Regions from separate parts of the Streptomyces sp. NBC_00104 genome, predicted to be linked through region 2. Evidence: predicted binding sites of a transcription regulator. Region 2 holds the regulator's gene; the other holds the start of a gene.
What was found. The regulator HspR, encoded in region 2, represses chaperone genes until heat shock. The targets are predictions, from matches to a motif close to TTGAGNNNNNNNNNCTCAA.
Positions count from the first base shown of each region.

Region 1 (9,858 bases), 1.4 Mb from region 2:
TCGCCACCCTCGCGACGGAGGTCCCGGTGGGCCTCGCCGTCCTGGCCGGCCACCTCCCCGCAAGCTCCCTCCACCGCCTCGACTACGGCGTCAGCTTCGGGGTGGCGGCGAGTGTGGGCGCGTTGGCGGGGCTGGTGTCGCCGTGGCTGCGGTGGCCGGTTCTGCTGGGGTTCGGCGGGATGCTGGTGGACGACCTGATCGCGTTCACGGACCCGATGACGAACTGGGGGCATCTGCTGGCCTTGGCGATCGGGGTGGCGACGTGGCCGGTCGTGCGGCGGTGGCGGCGCGCCGGCCCGGGCGGGCGGGGACTCCCGCGGGGCGGCGCGGGTCGGGCTCACGCCGCCACGACCGCCGCGTAGCCGCCGGCCGCGTCGAGGGCGTCGAGCGGGCCGTGGAAGGCGACGCGGCCGCGGGAGAGGACGGTCACGTCGTCGCAGGCGCCCTCCACGTCCTCCATGAGGTGCGTCGACACGACCACGCAGGCGGTCCGTCCCCGTCGCCGTACCAGGCTGTGGAAGTCCGACCGCTGCTGTGGATCGAGTCCGGCCGTCGGCTCGTCGAGCAGGAGCAGGGTGGGCGAGTTGACGATGGCCTGCGCGATGCCGACGCGCTGCTTCATCCCGCCGGAGAGCGTGCGGAGCCGGTGGCCCAGACGGTCCTGCAGGCCGACGGCCTCCGCCGCCCCGGCCACCGCCTCCGGGATACGGCCGCCCGGCATCTCACGCAGCCAGGCCGCGTACGACAGGAACTCCCGGACCGTGTAGCTGCGGAACACGCCGAACTCCTGGGGGAGGTAGCCGAGACGACGCCGGATCAAGTACTTCGCGCTCGTCAGCGGCGCATCCACCCTCCACCCCGGCGACCCGTACGGTGCCCGCCCGTCCGGTGTTCCACCCGGCACCCCTGCCTCCGCGCCCCGTGCGAGCGCCGCCCGTGTGAGGTTCCGCATGACGAGGGTGCCGAGGCCGCGGCGGCGGTGGGCCGGGGACGTCTCTGCCCGGTCGACGACCGCCGTAGCTCCCGGCGGGCCGATCTGGCCCCGCGCGGCCGGGGAGCCGTCCGGCGCGGCCACTATCACCCGGGTCACGCCCCCGCGCGACCAGGTGCGCAGCCGATAGCCATCGGGGACGGGGGCGACCCTCGACGACTCCGCGATGGCCCTTGAGCCATACGCCGGTGCGGTGCCTGTGACGGCCTCCGCGACCTTCCGGACCGTCGCCTCCTCCGCCCCCTCGTCGACCACCGAGAACCCCTTCTCCGTCCCCTGGTGTCCGGTGCCGTTTGTCGTTGCATCGCGACCGGTTGCTTAGGTGCGGGACGAAGAGATGGGCTGCGGTGTGGGCCCGGATTCTCTGCAGCTTGAGTCTGCGTTTTCCGTGCGTTGCTGCGTGGTTTCGTAGGCGAGAGTGGGCAAGGCTTGTCAGCGTGTAGCCACTCGTCGATCACTGCCTTGTGGCAGTGGCTGCATTTCAATGGTTGATGCCGCAACTCTCTTGCGTAGAAGATCCGTTCACGGCGCTGCCGCTGGCTGGCGTGCTTGACTTGCAGTATGTCGATGACTCTTGGCGTCTCTCGGCCTGATCGGGCTGCCCACATGCTGCGAGCTGCTGCGGGCGGATCTAGGCGCGCGTATAATCACCAACTGATCGATCTGCTCGACATCGGACACAACACGGAACGCGCTCAGCTCGCTTCGAGCGGCAAGTCGGTCCTCTCCGCCGTCGGCATCGGCGTGACATTTGGCCTCGTCTGTGGCTCCTACTCCATGACGACGGGGGCGTGATGGCGGACTTCGGCCGTACAGCGCGGCTGAGGCTCCTCGGTATCGGGGTCGCAGCCGGGGCCGTCCTTACCGCCGGCGGCGTCTTCGCCGTCACGTCGCTCGGCGACGGGAGCACTGAGCGTGGGACCGAAGCGAAGCCGTCCCCGAGCGTGTCCAGCACCACCGAGTCGCCGCGCAAGGTCAAGGAGTACACCCCAGCCACCGCTCCCCGCCTGTCGCTGCTCAAGCCCAAGTCGAACGCGGACGGTATCGGTACCGGTTTCGAATACTCCTCATTCGGCGCCACATCCGCCGCAGTCTCCTACTGGGAGGGCCTTGATCTGCTGGACGACGTGATCGCCCACAAGCAGTGGACAGCCATCGCCGCCAAAGACTCCCCGGAAACGATCGACCAGGGCGTCAGCGAGGTGAGGAAGCTCCGCGAAGGCGTGGGACTGCCGCCGTCAGGCGGAACCCCCGACGGCATCACCTTCAGCACCAACGTGAAGGCCGTCCTCACCCGCTCACTCGACAAGAGCGGAGACATTGTCGTCGTGTGGATGTCCTACGACCGGTTCGCGACTATCCGCGGCAAAGGCGCTGACGACGACCCACTGAGGGACGAGACCACCAACCTGATTCTCAAGTGGGATGGCAGTGACTGGAAGGTCACCACAGAGGCCAAGTACACGGCCAAGGTGACAGGACCACGCTCCTACGCCCCAGACAGCAAGTGGGCGTTCGCGGCCGGATGGCGGCAAGTCTCCGGTGGCTAGCCAGACAGCTGCAGACGGCGTTGACGACGTGGGTGATGTTGAAGCGGGTGAGGAAGTCCAGGCCGAAGAAGCCGAGGAAGTCCATGGCGAGCATCTTCGGTGTGGCGGCTGGCGGGACGGTGACGTAGAGGACCGGGAGCCGGGCGCGGGCGCGTGGGTGGCGTTTGCGGACGGCGATCTCGTGGGCCCGCCCGAGCTGGGAGAGGGCGGTGGTCTTGCCGGTGCCGGAGGCGCAGCTGATGATGCCCCGGCGTGCGGAGATCTGCTGGTGGCGGCTGGTGTGTGGGGCGGGGCGGTGTGCCGGTGGTGCGAGCGGCGCCCGCGCGCCGGTCAGGGGCGCGTGGAGGGTGCGTGCGCCTTTATGTGGTGCAGGAGGGCTGTTAGTTGGGGGTGGTGGGTGTGGAGTACGACGGTTGGGGCCTCGCTTTCGCGGAGGGCGAGGGTTACTTCCGCCGCCGCAAGTTCGACGCAGTTGTTGTCCCCCGACCCAGAGTAGGACGACTTCTGCCAGACGAACTTGGACATGTCCCCGCCTTCAGATGCTCTGTGCGATGAAGCGGATGAACTCACGTGACTCCTTCGCGGGAAGCGCCGCCTTGGTGATGCGCTCCATGAGCACACGGTAGTTCGACAACTGGGTCTGCGCATCGAGGAATTCCGTTGCGCTCGCGGTGTCGAGCTGCACTGTGTCGAGCTGGGGTACCGGTCCGGACGCGTATGACACGGTGAGCCCGGGTACTGGAAAGCCGCCTGCGCTGAAGGGGATGACGCGCACGGTGAGGTTCCGGCGGCGTGACGACTCGATCAGCTCCTTGAGCTGGGAGCGCATGACGTCCGGTCCACCGAAGTGCAGTCGCAACGCTGCCTCGTGGATGATGAACATGCACGTCGGTGGGTTGTCCCGATCCAGGATGTCGCGGCGTTTCATGCGGTGAGAGAGTCGTCGGCGCAGCTCGGCTCCGGGCCAGGCGGGCACCTTCTCCGCGAGTACGGCACGGGCGTACTCCTCCGTCTGGAGAAGTCCAGGCACGTGCATGGCGACGAATACGCGCAGGCTCGTCGCGTAGAACTCCAGCTCGGCGAGATCGAGTGCGCCGGTGGCGATGAGTCCCTGGTACTCCTCCCACCACCCGGGCTTGCGGTCTTGGGTCATGCCCACGAGCGCATCGACGTAAGCCTGGTCCGGGGTGTCGTAGATCGAGGCCAGGGTGCGCACGCGCTGCTCGCTCACCCCGAAGCGAGCCAGCTCCACATTGGTGATGTGCGTGCGGCTCACGCCGAGAGCGGCCGCCGCGTCGCTGATGCTGAACCCCGACTGCTCGCGCATGCGCCGCAGTTCGGTTCCCAGTCGCAGCTGTCGCACGGTCGGAGATGTCCTGGGTGGCATGGGTGACAGTCTTGCCCGTGACACACGATCGGGTCCACTTGTAAGAGAAATAATGTGAACTGGTAGCAGATGTTTCCCTGTTGTCCTACGGTGAGTGTCGGGCCGGTTACTGAGTCCTCAGCATCCATACGTCGTAAGAAGTTGCCGTGAACGAACGCCTGTTCGAACCCCCCTCCGAGTGGGAGTACACCCTGAACGTCCCCCACGACCCGCTCGCCCCCGCCATCGCCCGGGCCACCGGCCGGCTCGTACTCGACCGCCACGGACTCCACGAACTCACCGACACGACAGTCCTGTTGACCTCAGAGCTGCTCTCCAACTCCTGCCGCTACGCGCCGGGACCGGCTTCCGTGCGGCTGAGGTGGGCGGACAAGCGGCTCCGGGGCAGCGTCTGGGACACGGGCCCGCTCCTCCCGCGCCCCACGCGGTGCCCCGCGCCGGAAGCGGACGGCGGGCGAGGACTCGTCCTCGTCGACCTGTGTGCGGACGCATGGGGCAGCTTCGCGCTGGGGCGGGAGGCAGGCAGAGATCATGGGAAGGTCGTCTGGTTCGAGTTGGAGGCCGGAGGTGCGGAGCCAGGCGTACACGGCGACGTGGTCGGCGTAGTTCCCCCAAACTGCCGAGGGAGAGATCGTCACTCGCTCCGGGCCTGAAAAGCCGGGGCCTGCCCCAAATGGGGCAGGCCCAGAGTGTCCAGCTCAAGTCATCAGTGAATCGAGGTGAGTTCGATGACTACGTTTCATGCAGGTGAGCAGACCCACCCTGCCGTGCTTCCTCAGCGGCAGGCTCTGGAACCTGCGGTCGCAGACAACCCTGGGAGCAGGGACGAAACGGGCCGCAGGCGCACGACCCGCCAGGGTGGTGCAGCCGGTGTGGAACATGGGCGAGGGGAGACCGCAGGCACATCACCGTCCAGCCTGCGGCGACACGACCCCACCGCTTCGGCGTCCGGGGCAGTAACCGCTGCCGGTGACGGCAGCATCTACCCAGGCAAGAACGACACGACCGGGCAGCGCGCCGGGGCGCAGCTGGTGCCGGTTCTGGACAAGCGGGGCCGCCCGCTGATGCCGTGTCATCCGGCTCGGGCACGTGAAATGCTGCGCAAGGGCCGCGCGGTGGTCGCTCGCTACACGCCGTTCACGATCCGGATCAAAGATCGACTCCTCGATGACTCCGAGGTGGAGGGGGTCGCGATCCGGATCGATCCCGGTTCGAAGGGGACAGGGCTCGCCATCACTGCCGACAGCCCCGCGCTGGACCGGGCTACGGGTGGATTCTCGACGGTGCGGCGAGGCCTGTACGCGGTCGAGCTTCAGCACCGGGGCGCCACCATCCGTAAGGCCATGGAGCAGCGGGCAAACTACAGGCGCAGACGACGCACGGCGAACCTGCGCCATCGCGCCCCGCGTTTCGACAACCGCATCCGACCCGTGGGCTGGCTGGCACCGTCCCTACGCCATCGCGTGGACTCCACCGTCGGTCAGGTCACCCGTCTGATGCGCCTGTTCCCTATCAAGGAGGTGCATGTCGAGTCGGTTGCGTTCGACACTCATGCGCTGAGTCTGGGGGTGAAGGCGTTGGAAGGAGCCGAATACCAGCAGGGGACCCTGGCCGGCTACGAGGTCCGGCAGTACCTGCTGGAGAAATGGGGGCGGACCTGTGCGTACTGCGGGGCGGCGAACACCCCGTTGCAGATCGAGCACATCCAGCCCAGGGCACGTGGTGGCTCCGATCGCATCTCGAATCTGACCCTGGCCTGCGGTCCGTGCAACCGGGCCAAGGCAGCCCAACCACTCAAGGAGTTCCTGGCGAAGAAGCCTGCCCGGCTCGCGAAGTTGCTCGAGCAGGCGAAGGCTCCCCTGCGGGACGCGGCCGTCATGAACGCGACACGCTGGCAACTGGTATGCGAACTCAGGAGTTTGGGCATGCCCCTCTGTACTTGGTCCGGTGGCCGGACCAAGTACAACCGCGTCACCCAGCACCTGGCAAAGACCCACACTCTGGATGCCCTCGCGGTCGGCGAGATCGACGGCACCACGCGCATCGTCCGGCATCCCGATACTGTGCTCGTCGTGAAGGTGACCGGGCGCGGTAGCTACTCCCGCACCCGCACGGACAAGCACGGCTTCCCTCGGCTCCGGCTTCCCCGAAAGAAGCATCACTACGGTTTCGCCACCGGCGACCTCGTCGGCGCGTACATCCTCACGGGAAAGTATGCGGGCGTCCACATCGGCCGTGTCGCCGTACGTGCCACCGGACGCCACCGCGTTTCCGTTCCTGGCGGCTACGCCGACACGAGCCATGCAAACCTCCGCCTGCTCCAACGGGCCGACGGATACGGCTACACCACAAGGAGAGAGGAGATGCGGCCAGGATCTGAGCAGTTTTGAGGGGCGTGCGGCCACGGGGCAATACAGCCACCGGCTGTCCACCCTCATCGCTGGTGCAGGAGCCGGATCCTGGGTTGCTTCATCGCATGGTGGACCCTGGCCGTGTGCAGGATGGCTCTACGCGCCCAACGTCGTGCCGCCACGAGAAGTGTCAGTCCGTAGCTCTGCGTACATGGAGCGTCGGTCGCGTGGGCGCATGTCAACGGAAGTAGGGCATTGGGTGAACGGACATTTCAGGTCCTTGCCGGCGGACGGTTGATCTCCCTGTCCGGTATGACTTCCAATCGTGCGATTGGATGTGTCTCAAGTGCCTGAGCGTGGCTCACGCTGATCCGCGTTGTGCGTGGATCTCCGCTGCCTTCTCCCAGTCGCAAGCGGTGCATCGCTTGAGGTAGTAGTCGCCCACTTCTTCGAGTGCCTCGTACTCTGAGTGCTCGCCGAAGTTGCTGCGATCACGGACGCGGTCGCAGGTGGCGTCGGCCGAGTGGTAGACGGTCTGCCTCGGGCCTGGCGTGTTCCGGACCAGGCAAGACAGGGCGAGGCTGGTGTCCGCCAACAGAGCCATCTCTCGGTCGACTCCCGCCAGATCGGCTGTCAGCTTCTCGCGCCTCTTCATGTCCTCCTCGTAGTACTCGCTGAGGATCTTGAGCTTTCGCACTCTGAGCTCGTTGAACTTGCTGTCATCCATGACGACTCCTAAGAAGTGTTAGACCTTATTAATACTTCTTATCGGCTCATGGCCTCCCGCGTCATGCGTTCACGGAATCTGGGGCTGAGTTCAGCCGCGCTCGGTCAGCGGGATGACACCCTGGCTGTTTTGGTCTGATCAGCCGGAGGCTGGAGCCTTTGGTGAGGACGAGGTGCGCGAGTTGCAGAAGCCGGTCGACGGCTGCGGCCAACGTCTTAGGTATGAGCGAATCGAAGTCATCTGGGTGCAGGTTCGAGGCGACGATCACCGAGCGGTGTTCGTAGGCGGCGTCGATGGGGCGGTAGAACACCTCGGCGGCGGCTCGTACGGACGGCGGTATCCCGATGGCGTCGACGATGAGATCGCTTCGGGTGATCTTCGCGACGGCCATCTTCGCCCGCATTCTGGGGCGCCGGTGGCCGCCTTGATCAGCCAGGGCTGCGCCCTGAGTCCGGCGCGAGGAAGGCTTCCTCGGCGTCGTTGGCAAGCCTGGGTCTGGGGCGGCGTAGGGAGCCGTCCGTCTTCAGATCCTCGCGACGTTGAATCGGCCTCGCAAGGTTCGCTGTCAAAGGTAGCCGAGGCGTGATCGCTGATAGCGAACATTGCAAGGGAACATCGGGAGGCTCACATGCATTGAGTCCATGTAGCTCAAGTTGATTGTCGAGAGGGAGATCATGGCCACTGAGTACGCTCCGTCCGCACCGCTCACCCTGCCCGTGTTGCCGCTCGACGAGGAGGTCGTGCTGCCGGGAATGGTGGTGCCGCTGGACCTCAACGACACGGATGTTCGGGCCGCGGTGGAGGCCGCGCAGGCCGCGGCGCGGGCGGAGCCCGGGAAGCCGAAGGTGTTGCTGGTGCCGCGGATCGACGGCGCGTACGCGAGCACGGGTGTGCTCGGGACCGTCGAGCAGGTCGGACGGCTGGCCGACGGGGACCCCGGGGCGCTCATCCGCGCGCTCGGCCGCGTGCGGATCGGGGCCGGGACCACCGGGCCCGGCGCCGCCCTGTGGGTCGAGGGGACCAGGATCGACGAGAGCGTGCCGGAGCCGCTGCCCGGGCAGGTCGCCGAACTCGCCAAGGAGTACAAGGCACTTGCCACCAGCTGGCTGCGCAAGCGCGGCGCCTGGCAGGTCGTGGACCGGGTGCAGGCGATCGACGACGTCTCCGCGCTCGCCGACAACTCCGGTTACTCGCCCTTCCTCACCACCGATCAGAAGATCCAGCTCCTGGAGACCGGCGACCCGGTCGCCCGGCTGAAGCTCGCCACCCAGCAGCTGCGCGACCACCTCGCCGAGCAGGACGTCGCCGAGACCATCGCCAAGGACGTCCAGGAGGGCGTCGAGAAGCAGCAGCGCGAGTTCCTGCTGCGGCGGCAGCTCGAAGCCGTCCGCAAGGAGCTGCGCGAGCTGAACGGCGAGCAGGACGGCGAGGAGTCCGACGACTACCGGGCGCGCGTCGAGGCCGCCGATCTGCCGGAGGCGGTCCGGGAGGCCGCGCTCAAGGAGGTCGACAAGCTGGAGCGGTCGAGCGACCAGTCGCCCGAGGGCGGATGGATCCGGACCTGGCTCGACACCGTCCTCGAACTGCCGTGGAACGAGCGGACGGAGGACTCCTACGACATCCGGGGCGCCCAGCGGGTGCTCGACGCCGAGCACGCCGGGCTGGAGGACGTGAAGGAGCGCATCACCGAGTACCTCGCCGTGCGCAAGCGACGCGCGGACCGGGGGCTGGGCGTCGTCGGCGGGCGGCGCGGCGGTGCCGTGCTCGCGCTCGTCGGGCCGCCCGGTGTCGGCAAGACCAGCCTCGGTGAGTCCGTGGCGCACGCCATGGGGCGCAAGTTCGTCCGGGTCGCGCTCGGCGGCGTACGGGACGAGGCGGAGATCCGAGGGCACCGGCGTACGTATGTGGGCGCCCTGCCCGGTCGTATCGTCCGGGCCATCAAGGAGGCGGGTTCCATGAACCCCGTCGTCCTGCTCGACGAGATCGACAAGGTGGGCTCCGACTTCCGGGGCGACCCGGCCGCCGCGCTGCTCGAAGTCCTCGACCCCGCCCAGAACCACACCTTCCGGGACCACTACCTGGAGGTCGAGCTGGACCTGAGCGACGTCGTCTTCCTCGCCACGGCCAACGTGCTGGAGGCGATCCCCGAGGCCCTGCTCGACCGGATGGAGCTCGTCCGGCTGGACGGGTACACGGAGGACGAGAAGGTCGTCATCGCCCGGGACCACCTGCTGCCCCGGCAGCTGGACCGGGCCGGGCTCGGCGCCGACGAGGTCGTCCTCGACGAGAGCGCGCTGCGCAAGCTCGCCGGTGAGTACACGCGCGAGGCGGGTGTACGGAACCTGGAGCGGTCCGTCGCGCGGCTGCTGCGCAAGGTCGCGGCCCAGCACGAACTGGGGCAGCGGGAGCTGCCGTTCACCGTCACCGACGGGGACCTGCGCGGGCTCATCGGGCGACCGCACCACGTGCCCGAGGCGGCCCAGGACCCGGCGGAGCGGCGGACGGCCGTGCCGGGGGTCGCGACCGGGCTCGCGGTCACCGGCGCGGGCGGCGACGTGCTGTACGTCGAGGCGTCGCTCGCCGACCCGGAGACGGGCGCGGCGGGGCTGACCCTCACCGGCCAGCTGGGCGACGTGATGAAGGAGTCCGCGCAGATCGCCCTCTCCTTCCTCCGCTCGCACGGCGCGGAGCTGGAGCTGCCCGTCGCCGACCTGAAGGACCGGGGCGTGCACATCCACTTCCCCGCGGGCGCGGTGCCGAAGGACGGGCCGAGCGCAGGCGTCACCATGACGACGGCCCTCGCCTCGCTCCTGTCCGGCCGGCTCGTCCGCACGGACGTGGCCATGACGGGT
Region 1 covers NZ_CP108215.1:7,525,232-7,535,089, forward strand. Annotated here, with positions in the region: gene OG272_RS33180 (rhomboid-like protein) at 1-362, shown strand, start outside; gene OG272_RS33185 (GNAT family N-acetyltransferase) at 338-1,246, opposite strand; gene OG272_RS33190 (hypothetical protein) at 1,786-2,541, shown strand; gene OG272_RS33195 (DUF397 domain-containing protein) at 2,872-3,189, opposite strand; gene OG272_RS33200 (helix-turn-helix transcriptional regulator) at 3,077-3,928, opposite strand; gene OG272_RS33205 (ATP-binding protein) at 4,075-4,581, shown strand; gene iscB (RNA-guided endonuclease IscB) at 4,657-6,318, shown strand; gene OG272_RS33215 (hypothetical protein) at 6,641-7,006, opposite strand; gene OG272_RS33220 (ATP-binding protein) at 7,068-7,397, opposite strand; gene lon (endopeptidase La) at 7,681-9,858, shown strand, end outside.
Region 1: lon (endopeptidase La) is a predicted target of HspR. The motif match lies at 7,640-7,658, and genes of this name have one in related genera.

Region 2 (9,858 bases):
CCGCGCCGGCCACGGTGTGGACCTCGCCAAGGACAAGATGGCGCTGCAGCGTCTGCGTGAGGCCGCCGAGAAGGCCAAGATCGAGCTGTCCTCGTCCACCGAGACCTCGATCAACCTGCCCTACATCACCGCCTCCGCCGAGGGCCCGCTGCACCTGGACGAGAAGCTCACCCGGGCTCAGTTCCAGCAGCTGACGGCCGACCTGCTGGAGCGCTGCAAGACCCCGTTCCACAACGTCATCAAGGACGCCGGGATCGCCCTCTCCGAGATCGACCACGTCGTTCTCGTCGGTGGCTCCACCCGTATGCCCGCCGTCGCCGAGCTCGTCCGCGAGCTGACCGGCGGCAAGGACGCCAACAAGGGCGTCAACCCGGACGAGGTCGTCGCCATCGGCGCCGCCCTCCAGGCCGGTGTCCTCAAGGGTGAGGTCAAGGACGTCCTGCTCCTCGACGTGACCCCGCTGTCCCTGGGTATCGAGACCAAGGGCGGCATCATGACCAAGCTCATCGAGCGGAACACGACGATCCCGACCAAGCGGTCCGAGATCTTCACCACCGCCGAGGACAACCAGCCGTCCGTGCAGATCCAGGTCTACCAGGGCGAGCGCGAGATCGCGGCGTACAACAAGAAGCTCGGGATGTTCGAGCTGACCGGTCTGCCGCCGGCCCCGCGCGGTGTCCCGCAGATCGAGGTCGCCTTCGACATCGACGCCAACGGCATCATGCACGTGACCGCGAAGGACCTCGGCACGGGCAAGGAACAGAAGATGACCGTCACCGGCGGCTCCTCGCTGCCGAAGGACGAGGTCGACCGGATGCGCCAGGAGGCCGAGAAGTACGCGGAGGAGGACCACGCCCGCCGCGAGGCCGCCGAGAGCCGCAACCAGGGCGAGCAGCTCGTCTACCAGACCGAGAAGTTCCTCAAGGACAACGAGGACAAGGTCCCGGGCGACATCAAGACCGAGGTCGAGGCCTCCGTCGAGGAGCTCAAGGCCGCGCTCAAGGGCGAGGACACCGCCGAGATCCGCACGGCCACCGAGAAGGTCGCCGCCGTCTCGCAGAAGCTCGGCCAGGCCCTGTACGCGGACGCCCAGGCCGCGCAGGCCGCGGGCGGCGAGGCCGGCGCCGGCGCCGGTGAAGCCAAGGCCGACGACGACGTCGTCGACGCCGAGATCGTCGACGAGGACCGTGAGCGCAAGGACGGTGCCGCGTGACGGAGGAGACCCCGGGCTTCGACGAGCAGCAGCCGCAAGGTCAGCCGCAGCAGCCCGACGTCCCCTCCGGCTCTGACGACGCCGAGCCGAAGGCCGCCCCCCAGGAGGGGGCGGCCCCGGCCGGGGACGCGGCAGCGACGGCCCAGGTGGCCGGTCTGACGGCGCAGCTGGACCAGGTGCGTACGGCGCTCGGTGAGCGCACGGCGGACCTCCAGCGCCTCCAGGCCGAGTACCAGAACTACCGTCGCCGGGTGGAGCGCGACCGGATCACGGTCAAGGAGATCGCCATCGCGAACCTCCTGACCGAACTCCTGCCGGTGCTCGACGACATCGGCCGCGCGCGGGAGCACGGCGAACTCGTCGGCGGATTCAAGTCCGTCGCGGAGTCGCTGGAAACCGTCGCGGCGAAGATGGGCCTTCAGCAGTTCGGCAAGGAGGGCGAGCCCTTCGACCCGACGATCCACGAGGCCCTGATGCACAGTTACGCGCCCGACGTCACCGAGACGACGTGCGTGGCGATTCTCCAGCCGGGGTATCGCATCGGCGAGCGCACCATCCGCCCCGCGCGGGTGGCCGTGGCCGAGCCCCAGCCGGGGGCGCAGCCCGCCAAGGCGGACTCCGCGGAGACCGCGGAAGGCGCCTCCGGTGCCGACGACAAGGAGAGCGGTGGCCCGGACGAGGGCTGACGCCGACGGCGTGCAGGGTGAGTGGAAGGAGGGACGTCGCGGATGAGTACCAAGGACTTCATCGAGAAGGACTACTACAAGGTCCTCGGCGTCCCCAAGGACGCCACCGAGGCCGAGATCAAGAAGGCGTACCGCAAGCTCGCCCGCGAGTTCCACCCGGACGCCAACAAGGGGAACGCCAAGGCCGAGGAGCGCTTCAAGGAGATCTCCGAGGCGAACGACATCCTCGGTGACCCCAAGAAGCGCAAGGAGTACGACGAGGCCCGCACCCTCTTCGGCAACGGCGGCTTCCGCCCGGGGCCCGGCGCCGGCGGCGGCTCGTTCAACTTCGATTTGGGCGACCTCTTCGGAGGCGGCGCCCAGGGCGGCCAGGGGGCGGGCGGCTTCGGCGGGGGCATCGGCGATGTCTTCGGGGGCCTGTTCAACCGCGGCAGCTCCGGCACCACGCGGGTGCAGCCCCGGCGCGGCCAGGACATCGAGTCCGAGGTCACGCTGAGCTTCACCGAGGCCATCGAGGGCGCGACCGTACCGCTGAGGATGTCCTCGCAGTCGCCCTGCAAGGTCTGTTCGGGCACCGGCGACGCCAACGGCACCCCCCGGGTGTGCCCGACGTGTGTCGGCACCGGCCAGGTCGCGCGGGGCTCCGGCGGCGGCTTCTCCCTGACGGACCCCTGCCCGGACTGCAAGGGCCGGGGCCTGATCGCCGAGCACCCCTGCGACATCTGCAAGGGCTCGGGCCGTGCCAAGTCGTCCCGCACCATGCAGGTCAGGATCCCGGCGGGCGTCCTGGACGGCCAGCGGATCCGACTGCGCGGCAAGGGCGCCCCCGGCGAACGGGGCGGACCGGCAGGCGACCTGTACGTCGTCGTGCACGTCGACCCGCACCCGGTGTTCGGCCGCAAGGACGACAACCTCACGGTGACCGTGCCGGTGACGTATCCCGAGGCGGCACTCGGCGGCGAGGTCCGGGTCCCGACCCTGGGCGGACCGCCGGTCACCCTGAAACTGCCTCCCGGCACCCCCAACGGCCGTACGATGCGAGCCCGGGGCAAGGGCGCCTTCCGTAAGGACGGCACCCGAGGGGACCTGCTGATCACCGTCGAGGTGAGTGTTCCGAAGGACCTGTCGGGGAAGGCTCGTGACGCCCTGGAGGCGTATCGCGAGGCGACCGCGGGCGAGGACCCGCGAGCGGAGCTGTTCCAGGCCGCGAAGGGAGCATGAATGTGATGGACGGCCGCCGACGGCAGAACGCATTTGGCAACAGGGCCTATGAGCTGACGGAAGAGACACCGGTGTACGTCATCTCGGTGGCCGCCCAGCTCTCCGGCCTGCATCCGCAGACCCTGCGCCAGTACGACCGTCTCGGCCTGGTCTCCCCGGACCGCACCGCCGGGCGCGGCCGCCGTTACTCGGCCCGCGACATCGAACTGCTGCGCACCGTCCAGCAGTTGTCGCAGAACGAGGGCATCAACCTGGCCGGCATCAAGCGCATCATCGAGCTGGAGAACCAGGTCGCCGCGCTCCAGGCGCGGGTGGTCGAGATGGAAGCCGCCCTCGACGGCGCCGCCGCGACCATGCGCCAGCGCGAGGCCGCGGTCCACGCCTCCTATCGCCGCGACCTGGTGCCGTACCAGGAGGTGCAGCAGAGCAGCGCGTTGGTGGTGTGGCGGCCGAAGGGGCGGCAGCCGTCGTCGGACTGATGCCGACATCACGCACCTGCGCGAAAGGGGCCCGGTGGTTCGTCTCCGAACCACCGGGCCCCTTTCGTGTGTGAGGCGGAGGGCTCAGAACCAGGACTCCCAGATGCCGTACGCCCGCGACGTGACCGCGGCCTCGGCGCCGGTGGAGTCCAGGCGGACGACGCGGTAGTAGTACAGGCCGCGTTCGTCCTCGTGGACCGTGGTGTCCATGGAGAACGTGGCGTCGCCCGCCGTCCCCTCGGTCAGGGTGACGTAGGCGGCCGAGACCGGGTCCCAGCGCTCGACGCGGTAGCCCGTGAACCGGGCACAGTCGCCGAGGCCGGAGCTCGCGGAGCAGCCGACGTAGAGGTTCGGGTAGCTGTCGTCGATGATCTCGGTGCCCGTCCAGCCGGGCGGACGGGTGTCGGGCAGGGTGACGGAGACGTCGGCCGTGTGGAAGAACTCCGGGCCCTCGTCGTAGAGGGCGTCGGTGGCGGCCACCCGGTAGACGTGGGTCGCGCCGTCGGGAACGGTCGGGCAGAGGATCTCGGTCTCGGCGAGCGAATCGCCCTTCCAGCAGTTCCGCTTCCAGACGGTTTCGCCGGTGTCCGGGTCGGTGACGCCCTGCCACACGTAGTACGTGAGGACGTCGTCGTCGGCGGGCGGCGTCCAGGACAGGCGCACGCCGAGCGGGATCTGTTCGGCGGTCAGGTCCTGGACCGGGTCCGGGCGCTTGGTGTCCGGGGTGGTCTCGGTGGCCGCCGGGCCGGGCCGCGAGGCATGCCCGTGGGGATCGACGGTCACGACCCGGTACTCGTACCTCGTCTCGGAGGCGCCGGAGACGTCGTGGCAGCTGCCGCGCAGCACCTGGCGGCCGGCGTACGACGGGGCGTCGTCGCCCGCCCACCACCAGTCCACGGTGGGATCCGTCAGCGGCCCGTCGGAAGAGCTGCCCGGCTTGCACTTGTCCACGACGACGGTCTCGCCGGTCGCCGGGTCGGTCCGCTCGATCCGGTACGTGAGCAGCGGGGCGGTGTCGTGGGTCCACGGGTCGGCGCTCGCCCAGGAGACGTACACGCCCTCACCGGAGCGGGTCGCCGTGGTCTCGTACGGCGCGATCGCCTCCGGCCGGTCCGCCATCCTCAGGGTGACCTCCACCGGCGCGGAGGCGTTGCCCTTCGTGTCCTGGGTGCGCACCGCGTACCGGTAGGAGTCGGCGGCGGCGAGCAGCTGGCGCGGCACGACGTCGGTCTGCGTGGTGGTGCCGACGGCGCCGGGCAGCGCGTCGAGCCAGCCGCCGGTCGCCGGGTCGTACTGCAGGAGCTCGTACCTCGCGGCCCCGTCGACGGCCGACCACACCAGGTGCGGGACGCCCGAGCGGTAGTCCAGCCGGGCGTCGGCGGCGGTCGCCGACGGGGTCATGTCGAACGTGGTGAACGTGGTGGCCGCCGAGTACACGGACCAGTTCCCGGCGGCGTCCCGGGCGCGGCCCCGGTAGGTGACCTTGCTGCCGTCGGCGGGGTGGCCGGTGTCGCAGGCCGCGCCCTTGGCGCCGGTGTGCACGGTCTTCCAGGTGCCGGAGTCCAGCCGCTGCAGCTCGTACCACGCGATGTCGGCGGCGTTCGCGGCGGTGGTGACCAGCTCCGGCGCGGAGTAGGGCTGGTCGTCCGGGCACACGTCCATCTCCAGGAACGGTGCGGCGGGCGGGGTCCTGTCCACGGTGGTGACACTCTGGTCCGCCGACCCTGTGGAGGTGTTGCCGGCCTTGTCGTAGGCGCGGACCTCGTAGGCGTACGTCCCTCCGGTCGGCGGCGGGGTGTCGGTGTACGAGGTGGTGGCGGACGCGACCGTGGAGAGGGCCTTGGCCCCGAAGGAGTCGCTCTTCAGCCGCCGGTAGACCCGGTAGCCCGCGAGGTCCATCTCCTTGTTGGCGGACCAGGTCAGCTTGGCCTTGCCCGTCGCGCTGTCGTACGTCGCCTCCGCGGCGGCCGGGGCGAGCGGCTTGGTCTTGTCGACCGTGGCCGAGGTCCGGGGGGCGTAGGCGAACTCGACCTTGGCGGATCCGGTCCAGTTGACGTAGTCGACGCGGAGGGTGTGCTTGCCGGAGGGGATGGTGACGTTGACGGTCTTGGAGACGGTCGACGTGCCGTTCTTCCAGAGGCTGATCTTGCGGGCGTCGGTCGTGCCCGGGTCCAGATGGACGCGGATGCCGTCCAGGCCGGAGACGGAGAGCGTGAAGGGGCCGCCGGAGCCGAAGTCGCGGGTGACGGTCCAGCGGACGCCGAAGTTGTTGGACGGCAGGCCGGTGGCGGGCGCGCCGGTGCCCCAGTTCTGGTCGACGGCGCTGTCGCAGTCCGTCTTCTTCGGCGTACCGGAGAAGGAGGTGTTCGCGAAGAACTGCCGCTTGAAGACGGGCGAGGCGCACGTCACGGCGGCGGACGCGGGTGCGGCGGTCGCGGCGAGCAGACCGCCGGCGGTCGCGAGCACGACGACGGCCGCGGTGGCGGCCGTCGTACGTCTGGGTGGGGTCACTGAGGTCCTCGGAGGTCCTGGGCTGCTGATGCCTGTGCCCGGGCTGGTGTCTGTGCCGGGCCGATGTCTGGGCCCGGGCTGGTGTCTGTGCCGGGCCGATGTTTGTGCCCGGGCTGGTGCCTGTCTGATCGTCGGCGGCCGGGGACGTGTGCCGCCGACGATCAGACCGTCGGGGTGGGGGTTTGGTTGTACGGGTCAGTCCATGACCGGTGCCCAGTCCCCCAGGTAGTCGGCCTTCTCGTACGAGGCGGCCTCCTCGGCGGTGAGCTGCGGGCGGTCCGCCGTGGCCGAGGCGACCGATCCCGCACCGGTGTTGGCGTACTCGCGGAAGAAGGAGTCCTTCCAGGGGTACGTCGTGGAGCCGGAGGTCCAGTCCTGGTAGGGCGCGGCCTTGATCGCCGCCGGGAGGGACGAGTCACGGATCACCAGGCTGCCCTTCGCGCCGCCGAAGGCGGTGACCCAGGGACGGCCGAGGTGGAACGTGCCGACGGGGGCGTCGCTGGTCAGCGTCGAGTCGGTGATCAGGAAGCCGTAGGTGGTGGAGGCGTCCGTCGACGGGGCGGCCACATAGCCGTTGTTGCTGTTCGAGCCCCGGCTGAGGAGCTTGAAGGTGGAGGTGTCGAAGACGGCGGTGGCGTAGCCGCAGACGAAGTCGACGTCACCCTCGACGTACGAGTCGGTGAAGTAGACCCGGTTGGGGGTCGTGGTCGTCGTCGACTTCAGGAAGAGCGTGTCCTGGTTTCCGAGGAAGCGGACGTTGTCGAAGACGAGCCGGTCGGCCTGGGTGAGCAGCGCGACGGCCTGCTCGCTCGCGTAGCTGTGGGCCGCCTCGTCGAAGGAGTTCTCGACGGTGAGGTTGCGGGCCAGGAAGTCCGAGCCCTTCACGTACATGGTCCGGCTGTTCTGCGTGCCCAGCGTGCCGGTGCCGTCGGCGGTCGGGGTGCCGGCGGCGTTGTCGTACGTGATGACGGTCTGGGACGGGTCGTCGCCGGCCCCGACGAGCCGGACGTACTTGTTGGTGACCTGGACCAGTTCCCTGTACGTCCCCGGGTTCACCTGGATGACCTTCGGGTCGGCGGCCGTGCCCGCGCCGAGCGCGTCCAGTGCCGCCTGCACGCTCGTGTGGTCCCCGTCGCCGTCCGCGTCCACGACCGCGTCGGCGCCCGGGACGGGGGCGACCTTGTGCGGCCGGGTCGCGGACGCGGGGGCCGAGTCGGCGGAGACGTTGCCCGCCTCGTCGACGGCACGGAGGAGGTAGGCGGACTCGGTGCCGGGGGTGGCGGAGGTGTCGAGGTGGCCGGTGGTGGCGCCGCCCGTGGCGGAGTCGAGGTAGGCGAAGGCGGTGGCGCCGGGGCGCCTGACGAATATCTGGTAGGCCGTGGCGTCGTCCGCGTTGGCCGTCCAGGTCAGCAGGTTGCCGTCGGCGGTGCCCTCGGCGGCCAGGCCGGTGGGCGCGGCCGGGGCGGTGCGGTCGGCGCGGGTGGAGACGACGGGGGCGGTGCGCTCGCTGACGTTGCCCGCGGTGTCGACGGACGCGATCGCGTAGTGGTACGTCGACTTCTCGGCGGCGGTGTCGTCGTAGAAGGAGGTCCCGAGGGAGGAACCGATCTTGGCGTAGGTCCCGTCGGCGGCCGTCGCCCGGTAGACGAGGTGGCTCTCGGCTTCGCCGTCGCCCTTCCAGGTCAGCCTGTTGCCGTCGGTGGCGTCGGCGACGGCGAGGTCGTACGGCAGGGCGGGGGCGGTCTCGTCGACGGTGGTGACGGGCTTGGCGGCCGAGCCGGTGGAGGTGTTGCCGGCCTTGTCGTGGGCGCGGAGCTGGTACTCGTACGTGTCGCCGGTCTTGGGGAGGGTGGTGTCGGTGTACGAGGGGGAGGTGGCGCTGGCCGTGGTCGTGGCGAGCGGGGTGGTCCCGAACTCGCCGCCCTGCGGCCGCCGGTAGACGCGGTAACCGGCGAGGTCCATCTCCTTGTTGGCCGGCCAGGTGAGCTTGGCGTGCCCACTGCTCTCGTCGTACGACACCTTCGGGCTCGCGGGCGTCAGGGGGGCGGTCTTGTCGACGGTCGCGGGGGTGCGGGGGGCGTAGGCGAAGGAGACGTTCGCCGCGCCGGTCCAGTTGACGTAGTCGACGCGGAGGGTGTGCTGGCCGGACGGGATGGTGAGGTCGACGGTCTTCCGCCGGGTGGAGGACACGTTCTTCCAGATACTCACCTCGCGTTCGCCGTCCACGTAGACGCGGATGCCGTCGCGGGCGGTGACGGTGAGGGTGAAGGGGCCGCCCGAGCCGAAGTCCCGGGTGAGGGTCCAGCGGACGCCGAAGTTGTTCGCCGGCAGCGACTTGGCCGGCGCCGACGTCCCCCAGTTCTCGCTGATCCTCGCGTCGCAGTCCGTCTTCCTCGGCGTACCGGAGAAGGTGGTGTTCGCGTACAACTGCCGCTTGAACGTGGGGGAGTTGCAGGTCACGGCCGCTTCGGCGGTCAGGGCGTAGACGGTGCCGGTGGTGGCGGCGATCGCGGTGGCGACGGCGGTGGTGCGCAGACGACCACGGCCGCGACGGCGACGGTGTCGCACCGGCCGGGGAGAGGAACCCTCGGTCATCAGTGGCAACCCTTTCGGCCCATGGAGACAGGACGAACGACGAACGACGAACGACGAACGACGTCGGCATGGGGATGTGAGAGATGAGGTGCAACAGCGCAGGTGGGGCTGCTGAGGGAGCTGTGTGCGTGCGGGGAGGATAAGGGATGAGGCTGTTGGGTGGGAACCAGGGGCCCGGATGGTGAGAAGGGAGCGGGGCGCGGGCGTGACCGGCCGGGAGCCGGGAAGCGCGACGGCCCGCTACCGTCCGGCGGTGGCTATGTAGGGGCAGTTGCCTTGGGGGCCGTCGCTGAACGTCGACTTCTGGCAGGTGTGTTCAGGCATTCGGACCTCCTCAGAGGGTTGCAGCACGTGCTGGATGAGAGTCGGCGAGTCCTTCACGGAGTGCGCGTCCGCGGCCGACGAGGCGTCGACGGGGGGAGAGGGCGTACGAGGCGTACGTGGTGAGGCCGTCGAACAGCGCCGCGTATGGGGCGTGGCTGTCGCGGTCGCTCAAGTACTGGACTCCGGAGGGGTATTCGAGCACCACGATGCCTGGTGCGGTCGGCGAACGGGGGTGCCGCCTGCTGGGGGCGGGGGGCCGGCCCTGGTGGGCGAGGTGGCGGACGGGTGGGGGCGCGGAGGGGCGGGCGGGCGGTTCGCGAAGGGGGGTGTGGTTCGAGTCGGGGCTTCCTGGGAGAGTCGTTCCTGCGTCACCAGTTTGAGTGAACTGAGGACGTTTCCGCAGGTGAGCCCGTATGGGCGCCTAGCGTGACGATGTTGCTTGTGCCCTGGGCACGCCAAGCCCACACTTGAGAGGAGGTTCCACACCATGACCGCGCTCATGCACGAGAGGCCGGAGGCCATGCCTGAGATCAGGACCGAGTCCGCGCCCGTCTCGTCCCTTTCCGAGCTGGACGAGGTCGTGTGGCAGGCATGGAAGGCCATCGAACTCCCCGAGGGCTACCACGCCGAGATCATCGAGGGAGCCATCGAGTTGTCGCCCACTGGACGTCACTCGCACAGCCAGACCGCCAACCTCTTCCGGGACGACCTGGCCGACCATCTGAGAGGCGGGGACTTCGCCGCGAGACAGGACGGGAACATCATCCACGAAGGCCGCGCATGGGTGCCTGATGTGTTCGTCGTGCCCAGGGACATCGAGCGGTTCGTG
Region 2 covers NZ_CP108215.1:6,167,177-6,177,034, forward strand. Annotated here, with positions in the region: gene dnaK (molecular chaperone DnaK) at 1-1,213, shown strand, start outside; gene grpE (nucleotide exchange factor GrpE) at 1,210-1,899, shown strand; gene dnaJ (molecular chaperone DnaJ) at 1,942-3,120, shown strand; gene OG272_RS27205 (heat shock protein transcriptional repressor HspR) at 3,126-3,599, shown strand; gene OG272_RS27210 (PA14 domain-containing protein) at 3,684-6,110, opposite strand; gene OG272_RS27215 (pectinesterase family protein) at 6,306-8,705, opposite strand; gene OG272_RS27220 (Uma2 family endonuclease) at 9,517-9,858, shown strand, end outside.